Regions from separate parts of the Halobacillus litoralis genome, predicted to be linked through region 2. Evidence: riboswitches for the same ligand, from Rfam matches in the RefSeq annotation. Region 2 holds a riboswitch; each other region holds the start of a gene.

Region 1 (6,827 bases), 1.7 Mb from region 2:
AACATCCCTTTTTTTGCCGGCATCCGTAAAAGGACCAAAAAGATAAAAGGAGCGAGTATCGCACTTAATGCCACGAATAAAATCATATAAATCCTCCCCCATCACACTTAATGTCAACGCTTTCAAAACTTGGATAAAAGTAAGGTCATCAGATGACCTGCTTTAATTATATTTTATACCGGGAAGGTCGTTTTTGCAATCGCTTTTATAGATTTCATCGAGAAAGACCAAGAGCATTTAAAGCCCTAGTCTAATCCTTTTTAGAGAAAGGTGACTCCATCCGGTTTCCTTCTGAAAGAATCGGCGTTTCTTCTTCCCCTTCATAAGAATGTATAATCAAAAAGCCGCACATCTTATGTACGGCTTATCACAATTATTGATTTTTCATGTACTCCAGGACTTTCAAGTCGATTTTTCCACGCTCCTGCTCACGGCTTTCGAAATTTTCCGTGTGCAAGTATGTCGTAAATGTATGGTAAAACTCATCAGGAGTTACGTTCTCTGCAGTGAGGTAACCGAGACGACGGAGGTGATGCTCGACCTCCTTCTTTATATTCCCTTCCACTTCCACCACTTCCTCAGGCTTTGACGCCCCAAAATAGAGTTGATGAAGCTTATAGATACGGTCAAGCTCTTCAATCGGTTCCGGATGATCATCCACACGGAGATCAACAGCGACGTCACTGAGCTCCCCATATCCTGCTTTATCTTTAACGACGAGGATGGCTGCCGATTGCTTCCCACGACTGTCTCCCCCCGCACGCTGAGCCGCTTTGATTGCAGTCATCAAACGGTCCGCAAGAGAACCTTCCGCCTGTTCAAAAGCTTCGCCCATATCGGTGACGGTCGCTTCATTCACAAGGATGTTCCCTTGAGCCACATAATGTTTGCCGACTTTGCCGCCAGCCCACTCGTAGCACTCTTTCCCTGTAAATGTAGCCCCGTTTCCTTTCGCGTCGACGATTCCGACTTGGCGGTCTTCCTTTTGAGGATCGTCGGAAGTTAACCGATCGATCACTTCTTCAGCTGAAAGCCCTAGTTCAAGCAGCTTCAGTCCATCCGGTCCGTACTGCGGGTTGCCAAAGGCCTGCGTAGCGACAGCCCCTACACCTGCTTTTGCCCATGGGACAATCGACCCCACACCTAAAAACTTCGACTGCACAGCAACGCCCCACTCCCCTGTTTCAGGATCGTGTGCACAAATAGAAAACGTAGCGATAATCTTTGCATTCATTTTGTTCCCTCCAATCTTGTATGTAATTCGAGATGGTTGGACAAATTCCTGCAACTTTCCGGCTTGCGTTTGACCAATCAGAAGCTTCATAGATCTCTCTCTCAAGTTTAGTTGTTCTATGAATTTTTAATGGATAGATTTACTTTTTGCTGAAGCAACCTCTGCCCATTCACACGTTTCATCCACATCTAACCGGGTACATTTCATACCGTAGCAGCTATAATACCGACCGCATCGCCAAAAACGTCAACGCCAATACGATTGGCCTTTCTAAACAGTAAGCAGAAGAATACGAAGAAGACTTGGATGAAGGGAAAGTTCTTTTGATTGTAAGGAACCCGTCCAAAGCAGAAACCTTATGATAAAAAGAAGGAGCGCACGGTATGTGCGCTCCCTTTTTATTAGTATGTGGTAAACCATGTCCACTTCTGCAAGTAGTAGGTGGCATAACGGATGAATGTTAAATTGTCCTGGTATTCTTTATAATCTGCCGTATAATGTCCCTCTTCGTTGCTCCATATTCGGGTGAAGTAATCATTGACATCATGGAACACTTGCTCTTCCCCATTCCCTTTGATGACAACATCGGCTTCCAGGTTTAAGTTGGAAAGGTTACGACGCGTATAGTTCGCCGACCCGGCGATGATGACATCTTCCTCAGGATGGTCGATATACAGCATCTTCGTATGGTACTGCTCAATATTGACATCATACCACCGCAAATGAATATTTTCGTTACCTAAATTCTGTAACTCGGCAGCCACAGGTAAATTGGGAATGCCGGTTTTTTCATGACCAAACGCCTTTTTGTTTGGATCCATCACAATGTTCACCGTAGCTCCACGGTTGGCTGCTTCATCGATGGAATTCATGATTTTTTTATCGGCTAAGTAATACATACCAAGCCAGACGGTGTCCCCCTTACCAGCTTTGGAGAATTCTTCAAGAATCGATCTGTAGATCTTTCCTTCTGTGACAAACTGTGTAGTGATCGGCCCTTCCTGCTCCTCCCAATCACGATTTTCATAATCAGGAAAATCAGCCTCACCTGAATAGTTAACCACCGCTTCTTCAGCTTCTAAAATATCTTTGATGATCGGCCCCGTCATCTTGAAGGCGACGTTTTCATGATAACCACTGGCATCGTGGGGATTCGCTGTCGAGACAATCGCATTTTTCTCTGTGACGAGAATTTTCCTATGATTCGCTTTGATGTTCAACAATTTCATATAGGACCTGAGCGTTACATCTGGAGCTTCTTTGGCCATAGGGTTACTGATCCATCCGTTGTCTCCAGTACCCATCCATGAAAACAAAAGCCGCCAAACGCTCGAGTATAAAGGATTCGAATCTCTCAACTTATTCAAATTGGTCAAAACTACATCGACCCCGCCATCCTCGAGGCGTTTGATTGTCTCCGACTCATACGATCCATAAACCGTATTGATCCGGTCCGTTATGAAAACGACCTTCAAATCAGGAACTTCCTCTTTTCTTTTTAGAATGGCGTCCACTAAATTTTCGGATATCTTCGGGAACTCGTTTTTTCCGTTCGTGTAGCCATTGAATAAAAACATATCCGCTACAATAAAGTCCTCAGCTTCCGAGATCGTCTGGTTGATCTCTTCAAAAACCTGTAGGTCATGTACTGTCTTGCCTGCTTCATTTTCGTATGTTAAATCACGGAAAAACTCGATGTTTTCCATCTGGTGCGTTTCTCCTTCATAAGAAATCCCCTCAGGCAGAGCTTTCCATGAAGTATGATAAGCAATCATGACACTTAAAATAGCGATAATGATGACGATGATCCAAAACCACTTGCTTTTTCCAATCCGTTTTAAACGGTTCATTATGTAGCCTCCTCAACTTGAGTGCTTATTTTATTTTCACTATAATGGCCCGTTTCAAACCTTGATCGGAGAAAAAAATAAATTCGTGCAGTGTATTGAGATTCTTGAAGACTCAGTTTCGAGATGTTTGAAGGTGGATAGGCCCTCCGGGAAACAGTTCGCTTTCCATGGGGCGGGCGGTGAGCCTCCTCAGGCTACGCCTTCCGGGGTCTCACCTGTCCCGCACACCCCATAGGAGTCTCACCGTTTCCCTCCGCCCCTTTACCTAATGAGTGTCTCGAAACCACTTCTCGAATAAGCAGTCATTCCGTTTGGTGAGGGTATGAATATACCCCCCCTGCCTAAGTGTTTGAATTCTGAGAGCTTGATACCGAGCTCTTTATGCTTCCAACAGTGGGATAGTGGAAAAAATCCAACTTGGTAAAGGGGTTCGTTTCTCACTTACATCGAATGGGGTGGTTGGGAAGCTGCGAGACTCCCGTGGGAGAAAGGAGATCGGCGAGATCCCGCAGGGCGTTAGCCCGAGGAAGCTCGCCACTCCCCCACAGGAAAGCGAGTTGCTTCCCAACCACCCCCGAATTCCTATACGGCAAACGAGCCCCGGTTATCTCGAAGCTGAGTCTTCCACAATCGGTAGAGTTTATGAATTTTAATTAAAAAACCCCCTCTCGATGTCGGAGCATTGAGAGGGGGGTTTTTTGTTAATGGCTTAATAGTTTTGGTCGTTTTACGAATAGGAGACTGACGACGATACTGCTTAAGATGAACGCGGGCAGCATGTATCCACCATTATAGACGAGGGAATACAACCAGACCGGCTGACCTTCCGGGGCGAACTCGCCGTAAAAAACGATGCCTGCAAAAAAGTGTCCAAAAAAGCGCAGCACACTTCCGATCAGGCAGCCGACAATGATCCATCCGACCAATCGACGGGACTCTTTCGCTTTGATCGCATTCCATAGCGGCTTCGCCACTAAACCAGCCCCTCCAATTACAGCAAAGGCAACGACATAGTCCAGAAACGCCTGGAGAGGGGTCATAATATAGGCGCCAGTCATGATTTGATAGATTCCTAGTAGCAGGCCGGTGGTGACGCCCCCTTTCAAGCCCCAGCGAAAGGCCATGATAAACACAGGGACCATCGAAAACGAAACTGATCCTCCCTGCGCCCACAGTTTAAAAGATAAAAACGGGATGATATCCAACAATAATGCGAGTGCTGAAAAGATCGCAACATCTACGAGAAATAAAACGCGACGATTTCTCATTTCAACATTCCTCCTAAAAAAAGACACAAAAAAAGCAACGCCAAATAGGGAAGCTTCCTGATGGAGGAGTCCCAATTTTGCATTGCACCATCAAAAAAGCCGCCATCCCTACGCCAGTGCTAACTGACAGGTTCGAAGGGTCAGAACGAAATGTTCACTCTCAGCCGGAGGCTCCCCTTGAAGGCTTTATACCGTTTACTTTTCTTGATTTGTCTCTATTATAATAAACTTTTTACTAGATTACAAAACCTTTTCTATTTCCCGGGCAATCATTTCGTGTTCGTGTACATTTGGAAAAATTCCAGCGTGCGCTCGATGATCATATCCTTATCATAATCAAGTGTGGCCACATGGTAACTGTTTTCCAGATGGATGATCTCTTTATGTTCAGAAAACACCGATTCGAATATGACTTCTGAATTGTGAGGTGGAACGACGTGATCCTCATCCGATACGAAAATCATGATCGGGCAGTGGATTTCGTCAAGCCTGTCCTTCACTTTACCCATCAACGTGACGAGCTCCCCGATCGATTTCACCGGCGTGCGGTCATACGCCAGTTCAACGGTTTCCGGATCCTTGATATCGGAACCGATCGCATCTATAAATCGTTCGTCCATTCCCTGACTATTTTCAAGTGCTGGTATATCGATAGCTGCATTGATCGGAATGACGCCTTCAATATCCCGGTGTTCACTCGCCATATACAACGCAAGGGTTCCCCCCATCGATAACCCGACGACAAATATTTTCGAACACCTTTCTTTCAACCAGGTGTAAGCTTCTTCTACGGATTGCACCCAGTCCATATGAGAGGTCGATTCCATGTCCTCTGGGGTCGTTCCGTGCCCTTTCAACCGCGGACAGCAGACGGTATAACCTGACCTTGCATACGCTTCGACTAATGGCTTCATGCTCTGTGTTGTCCCGGTAAACCCGTGAGAGACGAGAATGCCGACTTCATTACCCTCGAAGCGCATCTCCTCCGCTCCATGTATCACTTTTTCCATTCAACCCCACTCCTTTGGCTTTCTCTTTTCCTAGAATTTTTTGTAACACCGTTTTTTCCAGCCACTTCCACGGCAGTAAACGTTTGAACCACACATTCGCCCGCACTCCGGCACCGATGGGATAGCGGAGTTTCACGAGCGTTTCTTTTTCCATCAGTCCGGTCATCAGATCAGAAACGTCCTGAGGGTTGCCGTGTGATTCACTGTTCAAAGCATTCCACAACCCTTTTATGTAATCGGCGTAAGGAGATTCAGGGTCCTGGACTTCTTCCGGCATTTCAAGTCCTGTCGACCAAATATTTGTCTGATAAGAGCCTGGCTCGATCAGCGCGACATCAATCCCGAACGGTTTCACTTCGAAACGGAGACTTTCCGATAATCCCTCCAATGCGTGTTTGGATGAAACATAAGCTGATAAGCCCTGGAAAACCGATCAATCCGCTCACACTGCTGACATTTAAAATCTTCCCACTTCCCTGGGCACGCATCAGTGGCAGAACCGCTTTCGTAACGGCAATCACTCCAAAGACATTCGTATCAAACTGCTTACGGTATGTTTCAAGCGGCACCTGTTCAAGAAATCCACCGACCGCATAGCCCGCGTTATTCACGAGGACATCCAGGCGTTCCAGCGTATTCACTTTCTTTGAAAAACGCGCGATGGACTTTTCATCTGTCACATCCAAAGGCCACACTTCGATGCGGTTGCGTACTTCCTCATCAAGTGTTTGGTAGGCGGCTGCCTTTTGTACATTTCTCATCGTGGCGATGACACGAAATCCTTTTTCGGCACATTTCACTGCTGTATGGAAACCGAATCCACTGGATGCGCCTGTAATGAGTACGGTTTGTTTCATAATCTGACTCCCCCTTGTGCTAATCGTTACCCCATATCATTCGCTGTCACACCCTTATTCTCCTCTTTCCCGGAAACCTAAACAGCTCCGTACAGGCAGATCACGGTATTATTCCGATACATAATGTATGGTTTTAGGCATATTAATGATAGAATGGTAAAGGTTATCGACCGAATAAATTTGAATAGAAAGGAAGTTTCATATTTTATGAGTACGAACATGAAGCTTCAGGCGCTTATCCCATCTTATGACCCGTGGGAAGCGTATATGGACGTGGAAGAACACGGAAAAATGACGTTATCGAATATTGAATTTACGACGACGACGCTCTGCAACATGCGTTGTGAGCACTGTGCGGTCGGATATACGCTCGGAGCAAAGGATCCCGAGGCTCTGCCGATGGACCTGCTCAGGAAGCGTCTCGATGAAATCCCTCACCTCAGGACGCTGAGCATCACGGGCGGAGAACCGATGATGTCTAAGAAATCAGTAGAAAATTATGTGGTTCCTCTGCTGAAATACGCCCATGAACGCGGAGTGCGGACACAAATCAACTCGAACTTGACGCTTCCTTATGAGCGTTACATCCCGATCATTCCTTATTTGGA
Region 2 (6,827 bases):
ATTGATCGGCTACCAGTCCAGTAAAGGAAGTCTTGATGAACTTGGAAAGACAAACCTGAAAAACAGTGTAGAACAAGCGGTGGACATGATTGAAATTGCAAATCAATCGGTTCAGGCAGGGAACCTCTCCCTGGAAGAAGCACAAGAAACAGTAAAAGAACAACTCCTCGGACCCATGCAGGAAGATGGAACTCGTCCGATCAGTTCAACTATTGACCTTGGTGAAAACGGTTACTTTTTCGTGTTGGATGAAAAGGGAACCGAATTAGCCCACCCTTCCCTTGAAGGGGAAAATATATGGGAATCCCAAGACTCAAATGGAGTCATGGTCGCACAGGAGCTTATCGCAAATGGAACCAACGGAGGCGGTTTCACCTATTTTGAATGGCCGTTGCCGGGGGATCCTGACACCGTTGCCCCTAAAGTATCCTACTCCCTTTACGAACCATCTTGGGGCTGGATTATCGTCTCAGGCACATACATGATGGATTTCAACAGCGGAGCCAGTCAGATCTTAAACACATTATTAATCACGCTTGGAGTATCGTTGATTTTAGGTGCCATCATCATATGGTTCTTCTCCAATCGCTTAACAAAACCGATCAAACAGTTATCTGACCACTCTACAAGGATTGCTGAAGGAGATTTCACCGCAGCCGACCTTCAAGTGTCGAACAAGGACGAAATAGGCGTGCTCGTGGAAAATTTTAATATAATGAAAAACAACCTGAAGGCGCTGATCCAGTCTGTTTCTGCTTCTTCAGAACAAGTGGCAGCCGCTTCCCAACAATTGAATGCCAACGCGGAAGAAAACTCACTTGCGGCAGAACAAGTAACCACAGCTATTCAAGAAGTAGCAGCAGGATCTGATCAACAGATGGACAATGCCAATGAATCTTCCGAATGGATTCATGATATATCATCAAATATTCAAGCCATTTCCACACAAATGATCGACCTCTCAGCAAAGTCGAATCAGACCGCTGAAACATCCGGATCAGGAGAGAATCTTATTCATACTGCCCTACAGCAAATGCATGAAATCAATGATCATACCAATACCACAAGTGGTACAATTCAGGTTCTCGAGAAAAAATCCAATGAAATTGGCAAAATCGTATCTCTGATTACAGATATCTCTGAACAGACGAACTTGCTCGCGTTGAATGCAGCCATTGAAGCAGCTCGGGCAGGTGAACATGGAAAGGGCTTTGCTGTAGTAGCCGAGGAAGTGAGGAAACTGGCCGAGCAGTCCAGTCAATCGGCGAATCACATCATGGAGCTGGTACATGATATCCAACAAAAAACCCATGAAGCCGTCCAGTTTATGAATAAAAGTGATGATGCTGTCAAATCCGGGGTGAATGTGGTCGGAGAAGCTGAACAAACGTTTAAAACGATTACGGCAGATGTCCATGATCTGTCTGGAGGGATGAACGATATCACAGGATCCATCCAATCGATGACTCATCATATTCAAAGTCTCGTAGAGTCTTTTGAAGCGGTTAAGAACTTTGCTGTCCAGGCTTCGGAACAATCCCAGCACGTGGCCGCTACGACAGAGCAGCAAAATGCATCCATCCAGGAGATTACATCTGCGAGTGAAACATTAGCTCAAGAAGCTGGCAATCTTCAGGAACAAGTCAGTCGTTTCAGATACTAAGTCCAACATATCTTCAGCTATACAGCTATTAGAATTTGATTGGTGGAAGACTTAGGTTTAATAGTCATCAAAAACCTGGGAGTAAAAAGGTTTGTGTGTGAAGTGGGACTCATCCTACTTCACAGCATAAAAGGAACTCATGCTTCGGCATGAGTTCCTTTTTGCTATATCGCTTGTACAACTGCCGGTATATCCGTCGCGTGTGTAATGGCTGAAATGACAGCGACTCCGTCTGCTCCTGCTTCCATCACTTTATCAGCATTTTCAGGTTGAATGCCTCCAATACCTACTACGGGCATGTCAGGAAACGCTTTTTTGACGACCTTCACCCATTCAGGCCCTGCTACAGGGTTGGCGTCTTTCTTCGTGGTTGTCCTGTACATCGGCCCCACACCTAAATAGTCGACAAGGTGGACAGGACTTTGCTCTAATTCTCTCCGATCGGATACTGATAATCCAATGATTGCATCTGGATATTTTGAACGAATCTCTTTCACACTTCGATCACTCTGTCCCACGTGGATTCCATCGGCTTTAAGCACATCAAAAAGTTCAACGTCATCGTTGACGATAAATGGAATGTCTGCTTCAGCACAACGTTGGCGGATCTTATGGCCGAGACTGTACTTCGCTTCTCCAGTTCGTGCCCCTTCCCCTTTTTCTCTATACTGAAAGCATGTAATTCCGGCTTGGATCGCTTCATCCAAAATGCTCAATGGATCTTTGTTACAGTTTTGACTGCCCATAACGAAGTATTTTCTAAGAATAGAAGCTTTCATGTTTTATCCCCCATGGATAAAGCATCGACAAACCTCGGAATGAATGTCCCTGGTCCTTTCACATCAGGATGAGCCGCAGCATGTTCGGCCGCCCGGCCATAATGGCTTAATGTTCCCAAAACCTTCACTTTAGGCTCACCTTTTACAGATAAGCCTGCTGCAAGCAAGGAACCTAACAAACAGCCGGATCCTGTAATTTGAGCAAGAAGCGGGTGACCCGTTTCGTTGACAAAAACCTCTCCTCTCATGCATCCGAGATCCCTTTCACCTGTACAGACGGCTCCAGTTTGGTATTTTTCTGCTACCAGGCGAACGATGGATTCAAGGTCAGCTTTCCCTGTTGAGTCTACCCCTTTCGTTTCCACATCCTGACCGACGAGATGGGCGAGTTCCCCGGCATTCCCTTTAATGACGGTCGGCTTCACCTCCTGCAAGATTCGCTGGCATGCCTCTGAACGATAGCGGGTTGCAGGGGCGCCGACAGGATCGAGGACGATCGGAATGCCGATCTCATTCGCTGCTTTCCCTGCAAGAATCATCGCTTCCACCTTGTTTTCATGAAGCGTCCCGATATTCAATAAAAGCCCTTGAGACAATCGGGTGACATCTTCAACCTCCTGTTTAGCAGTAGCCATAATCGGGGATCCGCCGAAAGCAAGAAGTCCGTTCGCTGTAAAATTCATGACGACCGAATTCGTAATGTGATGGATCAGTGGCCGTTTTTCTCTTACTCTATCGATAACACTTACAGCCATTTGTTGAAAACCTCCTCACGTAAAGCAAAATGATTGGTCGGTCCGCTTCCTTTTCCTAAGTTGAAAGAGTGGCGAATCGCTTCTGTTACAAAGTATTTGGCTTCTTTGACAGCTTGTGGCAAAGCGTGCCCCTAGCTCAGGTAAGCCGTAATGGCTGCTGAATACGTACACCCTGTGCCGTGCGTATTTGAAGAATCAATACGTTCGGATTCAAATTCATAGACACGCCCGTCATCATATAAAAAATCAACCGCTCTTCCATTAAGATGGCCCCCTTTCACAAGGGCCGCATCCGCACCTAAGTCTTTCACGATTGCTTCAGCCGCTTCTTTCATATCTGCTTCAGTTTCAATTTTCCCTCCAACAAGCACTTCCGTTTCCGGAATGTTGGGAGTGACAAGCGATGTCTTTGGTACAAGATATTCTTTCAAATAGCGCTGGTCTTCTTTTTCAATCAACGGGTCCCCACTCTGGGCAACCATGACAGGGTCCATGACGTAAGGAGCCTCTACCTCATCCAACCATTCACTAATGACTCTCATCATATTCTTGTTTGCAATCATTCCTGTTTTCAATGCATGAACAGGCATGTCTTCAGAAATAGCTTTCAGTTGACTCATAATAAAGTTTTCCGGGAGGTGGTGGACATCCTTCACACCTGTCGTATTTTGAGAAACAACTGAGGTCACAACACTCATGCCGTAACTCTTCAGCTCCTGGAACGTTTTCAAGTCTGCTTGAATACCCGCTCCTCCGCTCGGATCTGTTCCGGCGATCGTCAACGCACATGATACTTTCGTCATCTCACACCCTCCTTTTCACAAGGCCATTGCTCTTGTGTGTAAGCCATATCCCAAAAGGCGTATTCCAGCTGACAACTTTTTCGGAAGGCTTCTCTCATCCGGTGCTTTTCCAGTTCAGACGCACGTTCAGCACACTGATCAAGCCGTTCACATAACACTGCCGTCAGACTCTTCACTTCCGTATTGGCATAAAACTCAATCCACGGGAGGAAGGGGTGATCAGGTTCTGGATGATAGGTGTTCATCAGCTCCATCCCGATTTCATAATAGGTCCAAGGGCACGGGAGCAAAGCTGCTACTATTTCACCCAAGTTTCCATGATGGGCATGAAAAAGCATATGTTTAATATAGTGATCAGCGGTCGGCGGCAATGGATACCCTTGCAGTTTTTCATAGGGAACGCCAATTTGTTCACAAAAATTGTTGTGAGGGTGAACTTCACTGTTTAATACAAAATCGATTTGTTCATTAAACAATTGAATGTCTTCCCTGCAAGGAGACTTGGAAATCGCGATTCCATAGACGTGCATAAAGGCATTCAAATACTCATAATCAGCCTTGATATAGTGAATGAGGGCTTCTTTTGGAACCTCCCCTTTTCCGATGCCTTGGATAAAAGGATGGGAGAAGATTCTTTGATAGATATCCTGATTTTCTTTTCTTAATTGATTGGAAAAAGACATGATAGAGCCTCCTATTATTCTCGGAAGCTACTAGAGGACAGAAGGGGATTGTTACTACTTCCCTCCGCCGGCATGACCCGGATCAGGTATTGAGGGACCAAGGAATATGTCCTTATCTCAGCGAATACTCGCGCCCCTAGCAGTTTCCGTGTATTATGGTTGTAAGATCATCTTTTCAACTTTCACTCGTGATAAAATGAAGGCAGCAATCAATGCTCCCGAGACACTGCTTACGACAAAAGAAGGAACAAACGCAAAAACACCAGCTGAACTTCCCATCAAGACATTTGCAATCGGGACAGATGCCAAAGCCCCGATGACTCCAGTGCCCAGCACTTCACCAATCACCGCAGAACTTTTTCTTTCAAACATCCGGTAACAAAGCCCTGCCAACAATGCACCAAACATTCCGCCCGGAAAAGCAAGAAAGGTGCCGAGCCCTAATAAAAAACGTAAGAGCCCGATGACAAAAGCAATCATGACCGCCGGGACGGGTCCAAGCACCACCGCCGCGACCACATTAACCGCATGTTGGACAGGATAAGCTTTTGCAATTCCAGCCGGGAACCAGAGAAATTGAGCCCCGAGCGTTCCAATGGCAACAAGTACAGCCATCGTTGTGAGTAACTTTGTGTTTTTCATATTCCACCACCTTTCCGTATGGGAGTTGAATGGAAACAAATAAAAAAGCCAGATCCTTAGAGGACCTGGCCTGGTATGCAGTAAGTCGATACACGTATCGTCAGACTACTTCCCTCCGCTGGCATTAACCAGATCAGGTTCGTAAGAGTCAGAAAGCTTGCTCGCTTTCCTCTCAGCCCATTCAGGCTCCCCTAGTAGTTTCATAAACTTATTCGCTTGGTGATTTTCATCATAACAAAGTTGGATGTTTCTGTCATGTGAAACTTTTCCTCCCGATCAAACGTCAACAAAAGAAGATAAGGAGTGTGGGAATGATGAAAATGAGATGGATGCTTGGTATATTCATGGTTTTCTTTTTATCCCTTAGTGCATGTGGACTCTCAAAGACAGAAGAAGTAGACCAGAATGAAGTGGAAGCAGAAGTCTCCGATCCGGACATGAGTGGATTTGTGATGGATCAAGAGGAGGATAGCATCCTGGTTGTCACCCCGATGGATGATGGATCAGGGGAGGAAGGACGTGCCATGTGGGTATCTGGAGCTCCTGAAGGCTTGTGGGTCGGCAAACAGGTCGAAGTCTGGGTGGACGGAGATATCGCTGAATCCTATCCCGAAAAAGCCACTGCTGAAAAAGTCCAGGAGCTCGAAATGAGTGAAGTGCAGGGAGCGGATTTAAAAGCTTCCGAGGCTCTTTCTACAGCTTTATCCGAGACAGAACCAGAACAGACAGATGTGCTGATCGTTTCTCTGCTTTCTTTTGATGAAGAATCCGACCAGTGGACTGTCAAATTGGACCGACGTGGGACAAATCAGGGCGAATGGAAAACGACCGTCAAAGATGAAAAATAGAGCGCTATCCTGAGGGAGCGCTCTATGCATCCACTTTTTTCAAAAGCCATAACCTTACGCTAAGCTCCAGCAAAAAGAGGTCATCAGCATTGAGAAGAGATAGTCCGGTCAAATGTTCAATGTTTCTCAATCTGTGCAGCAAAGATTGCCGGTGCAAATTCAGCGCACGGGCCGTCTGGCTGACATTGCTGTTGTATTTATTGTAGACCATAAACGTATGAATCAGTTCTGTCTGCCGTTTCTGATCATAATCTATCAGCTTTTCTAATGTATCTGAAACAATCGCTCCGATTTCTTCTTCGTGGGACAGCGCCATGAGCAGGCGATTCATTCTTGTATCACTGAAAAACGTCCGCTCCCCTTCTTCATGCTGCTGACCGATTTTCAAAGCCGTTTCCGCCTCTTCATAGCTTTTATGAAAAAACTGATACCCACCTTTATGACAGGAAATACCCCAGCTAATCGTAATCCCTTTCAATAACTCATGAAGCCTCCGCTCAATCAGATCGAGAAACTGATTCGCGGTTTCGCCGTAATCCAGGCGATCCGTTTCCAAATATACGATCACCTCCCCTTCATCAAAAGTGGTCATCGTCCTCCTGTGCAGCGCATCCCCTGCATGGGTGACTTCCTTCTGAATGTAATAATTCCGAC
Region 3 (6,827 bases), 1.5 Mb from region 2:
TTGATCGTCGTAAAAGAGATGATCTCACTCCACCCTCTCCCTTTCGAATCCATCAAACCGGTGACGAATGAAATCCAGTACCACATTCCCTGGGTAAGGATGACCGGACCGAACCCCAGAATGACACGGATGAAAATCTGCATGATGTTCAGCGGCTTGCCTGAATTCGTTTCGATGGTGAGGTGCGTCAACAGCATGCCGATCGTCCTCCCTTTCGCAAGTAGCGGAATGACAATGAGAAGGGCTACATGGATGATGATGAAGGCTTTCCAAAAGACGGGGTTCGGATCGAATCCGCGGCCTGTGTCCTGTGTTGCTGTGTAGAGGATGGCGAGGAAGCCGGATACGATAAGTTCAAGGCCTGTGCCTATGAATCTGAGGAACAAGTTTCTTTCAGACATAGAAGTCCCTCCTTTCTGTGTAGTATCCTATGGGTTTTCGTCGTCATCGGTTTGCCCATTCACCCAGAACGACGAAAAAGAGATGGAGCTTTTGCCCCATCTCTTTGTCAACGCCTTTTCTTCTTTCATCCCTGCCTACGACCAAATTCCCGGAGATCTTTCAAACGGATGTGCTCATTCGACAAATTGTGCGTTTTCTGTCATAGCATTCTCCCCTCACTTTCTTTATACTTAACTAGGATTCTATATAAAGAGTTTTGAGAAAGGATCGATACCATGAATAAATTCAATTACGTCCCATGGGTCGTGGGGCTTTCCATCGCCATTAACCTTATCGTTGTGGCCTTATTGTTTTTACCGAATGTTGACGGGGATCTCGGGTTCAATATTAAACTCCTTCCCCTCCTGAATGCGGTCTTGAATTCCTTTACGTTCGTTTTCCTGACGGCGGCGCTGTTCATGATCATCAGAAAAAACGTGAAATGGCACAAGCGTTTCATTTTCGCTGCTTTCACGTCGACGGCTCTTTTCCTTGTTTCGTACCTGACGTACCATTCGATGGCGGAGTCGACATCGTTCGGCGGTGAAGGAATTGTTGCTGGGATCTACTATTTCATTTTGATCACCCATATCGTACTGGCTGCACTCATCGTGCCTCTTGCCCTGCTTACATTGTTCCGCGGGCTTGCGATGAAGGTCGACAAGCACCGGAAAATCGCACGATGGACGATGCCGTTATGGCTGTATGTCAGTCTTACCGGAGTCATCGTCTACTTGATGATTTCCCCTTATTATTGAAGAACGAACAGGCGCGGCGAAGCGCCTGTTTTATTGTCGAAATTCTTTGCTTCCTTCCTACCTCTTATTATAGTAGAATAGCAGTTAGAGAGTTGTCGCCAATTGATTTTTAAAGATTTATGTTTCAAGATTTGCTATTCAGGGAAAATTTAATGTTCAAGGTCAGATAATAAGGAGACTACTATGGATTTACTCCAATTTATGAAAAATGAAGGTTACACTTCGGCCAAGTTCTCCTCGTTGACTGGTGAAGACGTCCAATTAGTGTTGAATGATGTGGCTTCCACGGAGGACCTGTATCAACTAATGGAATTGACGCCGACCTCCGTCACTTATTATCCTTATGAACGCGTACCGTATATTGATTGTTTCATAAATCAGAACGTAATGAAGTTGCGCTTGTCGAAAGCATAAGGCATGGACCGGGTCCGCCCTCTGGGGGAACCGGTCCTTTTATTTTCTAGAAAAAGATGGTTTACAAATCTATGACTCTCGGCTACGATGGAAGCAATGGACAAGAACTGCATACGCGTTTTGCACTAGGGGAGCTGCTTGAAGCGGCTGAGAGGAGAAATTCCGACCCTTGGAACCCGAACTAGATAATACTAGCGTGGGGAAGTGCGGTCGTCATTCACAAGGACCTGACTGGTTCTTCCTTTATGATTGGTAGACTGCATTCCCGTGGGATGCAGTTTTTTTGTGCTCAAAAAAAGGAGGAATTAGAAATGGAAAACAACTGTGGAACTTCAAGAATCGCGGGGTGCTCTTTTTCCGTGCACCCGATGTCGGACAACTTCGTGGATTATATCAAAGCGAGCTTACGTGAGGTGGACAGCTCGAAAGTGTGGATGAAAACGGACGACGTCACAACGACGGTGCGCGGCCGGATGGAGCACGTCTTCGATGTCACCGAAGCGATTCTGTTACATATTGCGAAAACGGGCGTCCATGTCGCTTTTCAAGGGACTTTTTCCATCGGCTGTCCGGGAGATTCGTCCGGAGATGTCCATATGGATGAATCAGAGGAAGTATTGAACAAGCCACAATCCAAGGACATCGAACAGCGCATTGCGGCGAAGTTCTCCCTGTATCCGATGGGTGGCGGCGATTATATGGACACGATTTACCGTCAGATCGAAGCGATGAAAGAAAAAGGCGTCGAAGTCACTCCTGCCCACTATTCCACCCGCCTCGACGGGGATACGCGCGACATTTTCACAGGACTTGAGGATGTGTTCAGGGAGACGGAAGCGAGCGGATCTTCTCATACCGTGATGACCGTAACGGTCTCTGCCAACAGCCCTTCTCATAAGGATGAGCACTCATGAACAGCTGGAAACTGAAAGAAATCGTCGTCATGTCCGTCCTATCTGTCGTCTTTGCGGTCGTGTACTTGGCCTTCCTTCCGGTCGGGAAAATCCTCGTCGGCTTTTTCGGACCGATCGGCTATGATCTCATCTTTGGTATCTGGTTCATCGTATCGATCATCGCCGCTTACATCATCCGCAAACCCGGTGCTGCGTTTTTATCCGAAACGATTGCGGCCGCGGTCGAAGTACTGCTCGGCAATGCGGTCGGTCCGATGCTTCTTGTTTCAGGGATGATCCAGGGGCTCGGGGCAGAGTCTGCCTTCGCCATGACGAGGTACAAGCGTTATGACCTGTTCACCCTCATGCTTGCCGGGGTGATGGCTGCGGTGTTCAGCTTCGTCTGGGGTTACTTCCTTTCCGGCTACGCAGCACTCAGTACAGGGTACGTCCTCGCCATGTTCATCACCCGCATCATCAGCGGCGCCATCATCTCCGGTGTCGCAGGCAAAGCACTCAGTGACGCCCTAGCGAAGACAGGTGTCCTTTCAAGCTTCGCTCTCGGAAAAGAACACCGAAGGAAGCACGCGGCATGAGTCAGGAAGTGATACGCGTCGAGGATCTCACCCTCCATTATGAGGAAAGGCAGAAACCAGTGCTGTCCTGTCTGAATTTTTCCATCGAAAAAGGAGAAAACATGCTGATCCTGGGTCCGAGTGGGTCGGGGAAAAGCTCACTCACCCACTGTTTGAACGGTCTCTACCCGAGGGAACTTGACGGTTCCATGGAGGGAGAAGTCCATGTGAAAGGACAGAGGACCGACGCCTACCCCGCCGGTGAAATGGCGCAGAATGTCGGCGTCGTTTTCCAAGATCCGGAGACGCAGTTCTGCATGATCACCGTTGAAGATGAAGTAGCCTTCGGGCTTGAAAACTTGAATACCCCTTATAAATCGATGGTAAAAAAAGTAGATACGGCTTTACGCTCAGTCGGGATGGAAGCTTACAAAACGGCGAACATCTCCGAGCTTTCCGGCGGTCAGAAGCAGAAAGTCGCTCTTGCCTGCATCCTTGCGATGGAGGCTGAAGTGCTGATTCTCGATGAACCGACAGCGAATTTGGATCCGGTGGCGAGGCAGGAATTCATCGATCTTTTGAAAAATTTGAAAGAGCAACGGTCTTTCACCCTGCTTGTCATCGAGCATAAGCTGGAAGGCTGGCTCGACTTGTTGGAACGGGTCCTCATCATCAATGAAAAGGGAGAGATCGCCCACGATGGTCCGCTTCACGACCACTTGAAAACCTACGCCCGGGACATTCATGAGATGGGCATCCAGCTTCATTACGCAACAAGGACAGCTCTGGAACAGGAATGGACGCCTCCCTACCCGCTTCACATCAGAGAAATGCCGGCCTGTGCTTCACCAGAAAACCCTCCATCAGAATCTGTTGGGAAAGTGTTGTTGAAAGCAGAGGATGTGCACTGGAAGTCGATTTTGCAAAACATCCATGTCACTTTTCATGAGGGGGAATGGGTGGCGATCGTCGGGGAAAACGGGAGCGGGAAATCTTCCTTATCGAGAATCCTTGCGGGCATCCAGCCTCCGAGCAAGGGGACGGTTTCCCTGCACGGCCGCTCCTTGAAGAAATGGAAAGAGAATGAAATGCGGCATGAGATCGGGTATGTCTTCCAGAACCCGGAACACCAGTTCATTACGGATACCGTCTATGAGGAAGTCGCCTTCAGTCTCCGGCATGCAGGAATGAAGGAAGCGGAATGGACCAGGATCGTCGAAGAAACACTGAAGTTCTGCCGGCTGGATGGATTGGAGGATCAGCATCCTTTCCTTCTCAGCCAGGGACAGAAACGGCGTTTGAGTGTCGCAACGATGATTGTCGAAGATCAGAGTATGCTTTTCCTTGATGAACCGACGTTCGGGCAGGATGAAAAGTCGACCTCAGATTTGATGTCGCTCTTGAAAGAAAAACATGAAAACGGGACGACGATCGTCATGATCACGCATGATATGGAGCTCGTGGACAAATACGCGACAAGAGTGCTGGTCATGAACGAAGGCGAACTCAGTTTCGATGGTCAGCCGGAAGAACTCTGGGCTCGTCCAGATTTGGCCGACCAAAACCTGGAACTGCCTCCGAGAGAACAATGGAAGCGAGCCGTTTTGAAGCGAGAGGAGACTGCGTATGTTTCTTCATGACTTGAATCCGACCGTCAAAGCTTTGACGATCATCGGTACCGTCTTCCTCCTCGCTTTCGTATTCGATCCGGTCACGCCTTTGCTCTACATCGTGTGGACCGTCCTTGTCACCTTCCTGTTCGGGACATTCAAAAAAAGATACTACCTGTATTATTTCATTCCGTTCACTCTGTTCGCTTTCGGGATGTTCTGGACGACGATCGTCTTTTCGGACACCGCCTCCGCGACTTCCGAAACCGTTTCATTCCTCGGGATGAAGTTCCCAACGGAAGACATTTGGACAGCGACGGCTCTGGGTCTGAGGGTCCTTGCGTTTGCCAGTTTGTCGCTGCTGTTCCTTTTCACGACAAACATGGTCCATTTCATCTTGAGTTTGATCCAACAGTTGAAGCTGCCACCGAAAATCGCTTACGGCGTGCTGGCCGGGTATCGCTTTCTCCCGATGTTGAAGACAGAATTCCAACAGATTCGTGCGGCGCACCGCATCCGCGGGGTCAACCGGCCGGATTCGTGGAAGGAAAAACTTCTTCAGTATCAACGGTTCGCGATTCCCCTCCTGGCCGGTGCGATACGGAAAGCGGAACGAACAGCGATTGCGATGGAATCGAAAGGATTCACTGGTGCGAAGGCCCGCACGTTTTACCGTCCGATGAAGGTGCAGCGGAAAGACTGGCTTTTCCCGGTGATGATGTTCGGGATGCTCGGGGCGACGATTGCGGTCTCGGTCTATTTCGGTTACTTTTCCTAGGTATGATGGACAGCTGTAACATGAAACAGCCTCCGGTTTTTAGCCGGGGGCTGTTTGCTATTGTCTATTCTTTTCCTTCTAAGGAAGTGCGAATCTCTTCGAAGTTACTAAATTTTATACTCGATAATTGATCGTCTTCATTCGTTTGTGCATGCCCTTTTACATTCATCGTTTTACTTTCCTCACTACTATTATCCGTATAGGATACGTTCATTGTGAAGGTGTAATAGTTTTCTTTTTCCTCCATATCTATGTCTTCGACTTCCATCTGATAATCAGGGTATGCCATGCGGAGGAAAGTCATGGCCTGGTTCGTATTTACTACATAATCCTCAAAAAAACGTTCACTCATATAGGGTTTGAAGTGTTCCATGTAGTAATCACTCAACGCCTTGACTGACTTTTCGATGTCTCCATCATACCCTTTGATAATCTTTTCCTGCTCCTCATTGGGACCCGTAAACTTATGTTGTAGAACCGTACGAATGTTTTCTTCGCTTCCGTTTTCTTCTGCATTGGTCTCTGCGTCTTCCGAATTGGTGCAGCCTACAGATAATAGTAGGATGCCAACCAAGAATATTGGCTTTAGATATTTTTTGATCATTTCCATAAACTACCCCTCCGTTTTATTACTCTTACTCATTCCATACGGAAGAGTAAGGCTCTACGTTTCAAAATATTAGCAATTCATCTTAAATTATCCAAAAAAAAGACAGGAGAGGATTCCCTCTCCTGTCTTCCCTTCTTATGAACCACTCGCCTCAAGGACGATTTCTTCCGGTGATTTCCTACGCCGAATCGCCATTCTGGAAAAGTGGATGCCTACAAACACGAGTCCGACATAAAGCACAGCCATGCCGTACCCTCCGATGACATTCCCGATGATGATTCCCAAGGCTCCGAGGATTTTTCCGAACTGGAAGACCAGGCCGTTGAAAGCCATATAAGCTCCCCGGCGCGTATCATCGACGATATCGGCAAGGATCGACTGTCTTGTCGGGACATACAGCAATTCACCGATCGAAAGGACGATGACAGCGATGAAGAGCCCTGGGGATGTGATTACTGAACGCAAGAAAAGCATAGCCCAGTCCGAACAAGGCGAAGCCGGCATACATGATCGGTTCTTCTCTTTTCCCTTTGATCCATCTTGAGAAAAGTGATGTGAACAGAACGATGAACAAGGTATTTGCGACCGTCAGCAGGCTGAGCAGCCGGATGCCGTCCAGTTCGAAAGAAAACAGTCCGAAAAGGTCCATCATGTTTGATGCGATGTCCTGTTCGAGACGGACGGAAATGAAATTGTTGCGCTGGAATTCGATGCCTAAGATCGCAATCCCGCCGATTGTGAACGCGAG

Evidence for each region. A riboswitch is a leader RNA that binds a small molecule or an ion and turns the genes downstream of it on or off. The one in region 2 is predicted to bind thiamine pyrophosphate.
Region 1: another riboswitch for thiamine pyrophosphate. It lies ahead of thiT (energy-coupled thiamine transporter ThiT); the one in region 2 lies ahead of tenA (thiaminase II).
Region 3: another riboswitch for thiamine pyrophosphate. It lies ahead of LC065_RS13230 (Ykof family thiamine-binding protein); the one in region 2 lies ahead of tenA (thiaminase II).

What each region holds. Positions count from the first base shown of each region.
Region 1 covers NZ_CP129016.1:3,335,819-3,342,645, forward strand. The annotation lists gene LC065_RS17065 (L-lactate permease) at 1-86, opposite strand, end outside; gene LC065_RS17070 (DUF1028 domain-containing protein) at 374-1,234, opposite strand; gene LC065_RS17075 (phospholipase D family protein) at 1,636-3,084, opposite strand; gene thiT (energy-coupled thiamine transporter ThiT) at 3,786-4,352, opposite strand; TPP riboswitch at 4,441-4,540, opposite strand; gene LC065_RS17085 (alpha/beta hydrolase) at 4,622-5,362, opposite strand; partial or broken gene LC065_RS17090 (SDR family oxidoreductase) at 5,316-6,222, opposite strand; gene yfkAB (radical SAM/CxCxxxxC motif protein YfkAB) at 6,427-6,827, shown strand, end outside.
Region 2 covers NZ_CP129016.1:1,116,301-1,123,127, reverse strand. The annotation lists gene LC065_RS05850 (methyl-accepting chemotaxis protein) at 1-1,663, shown strand, start outside; gene thiE (thiamine phosphate synthase) at 1,828-2,442, opposite strand; gene thiM (hydroxyethylthiazole kinase) at 2,439-3,197, opposite strand; partial or broken gene thiD (bifunctional hydroxymethylpyrimidine kinase/phosphomethylpyrimidine kinase) at 3,188-4,000, opposite strand; gene tenA (thiaminase II) at 3,997-4,683, opposite strand; TPP riboswitch at 4,726-4,831, opposite strand; gene thiW (energy coupling factor transporter S component ThiW) at 4,837-5,325, opposite strand; TPP riboswitch at 5,419-5,528, opposite strand; gene LC065_RS05820 (DUF3221 domain-containing protein) at 5,637-6,173, shown strand; gene LC065_RS05815 (PucR family transcriptional regulator) at 6,196-6,827, opposite strand, start outside.
Region 3 covers NZ_CP129016.1:2,579,381-2,586,207, reverse strand. The annotation lists gene LC065_RS13245 (RDD family protein) at 1-401, opposite strand, end outside; gene LC065_RS13240 (DUF420 domain-containing protein) at 678-1,199, shown strand; gene LC065_RS13235 (hypothetical protein) at 1,383-1,613, shown strand; TPP riboswitch at 1,731-1,833, shown strand; gene LC065_RS13230 (Ykof family thiamine-binding protein) at 1,925-2,527, shown strand; gene LC065_RS13225 (ECF transporter S component) at 2,524-3,102, shown strand; gene LC065_RS13220 (ABC transporter ATP-binding protein) at 3,099-4,721, shown strand; gene LC065_RS13215 (energy-coupling factor transporter transmembrane component T family protein) at 4,708-5,469, shown strand; gene LC065_RS13210 (hypothetical protein) at 5,534-6,079, opposite strand; gene LC065_RS13205 (MFS transporter) at 6,215-6,544, opposite strand; gene LC065_RS13200 (MFS transporter) at 6,483-6,827, opposite strand, start outside.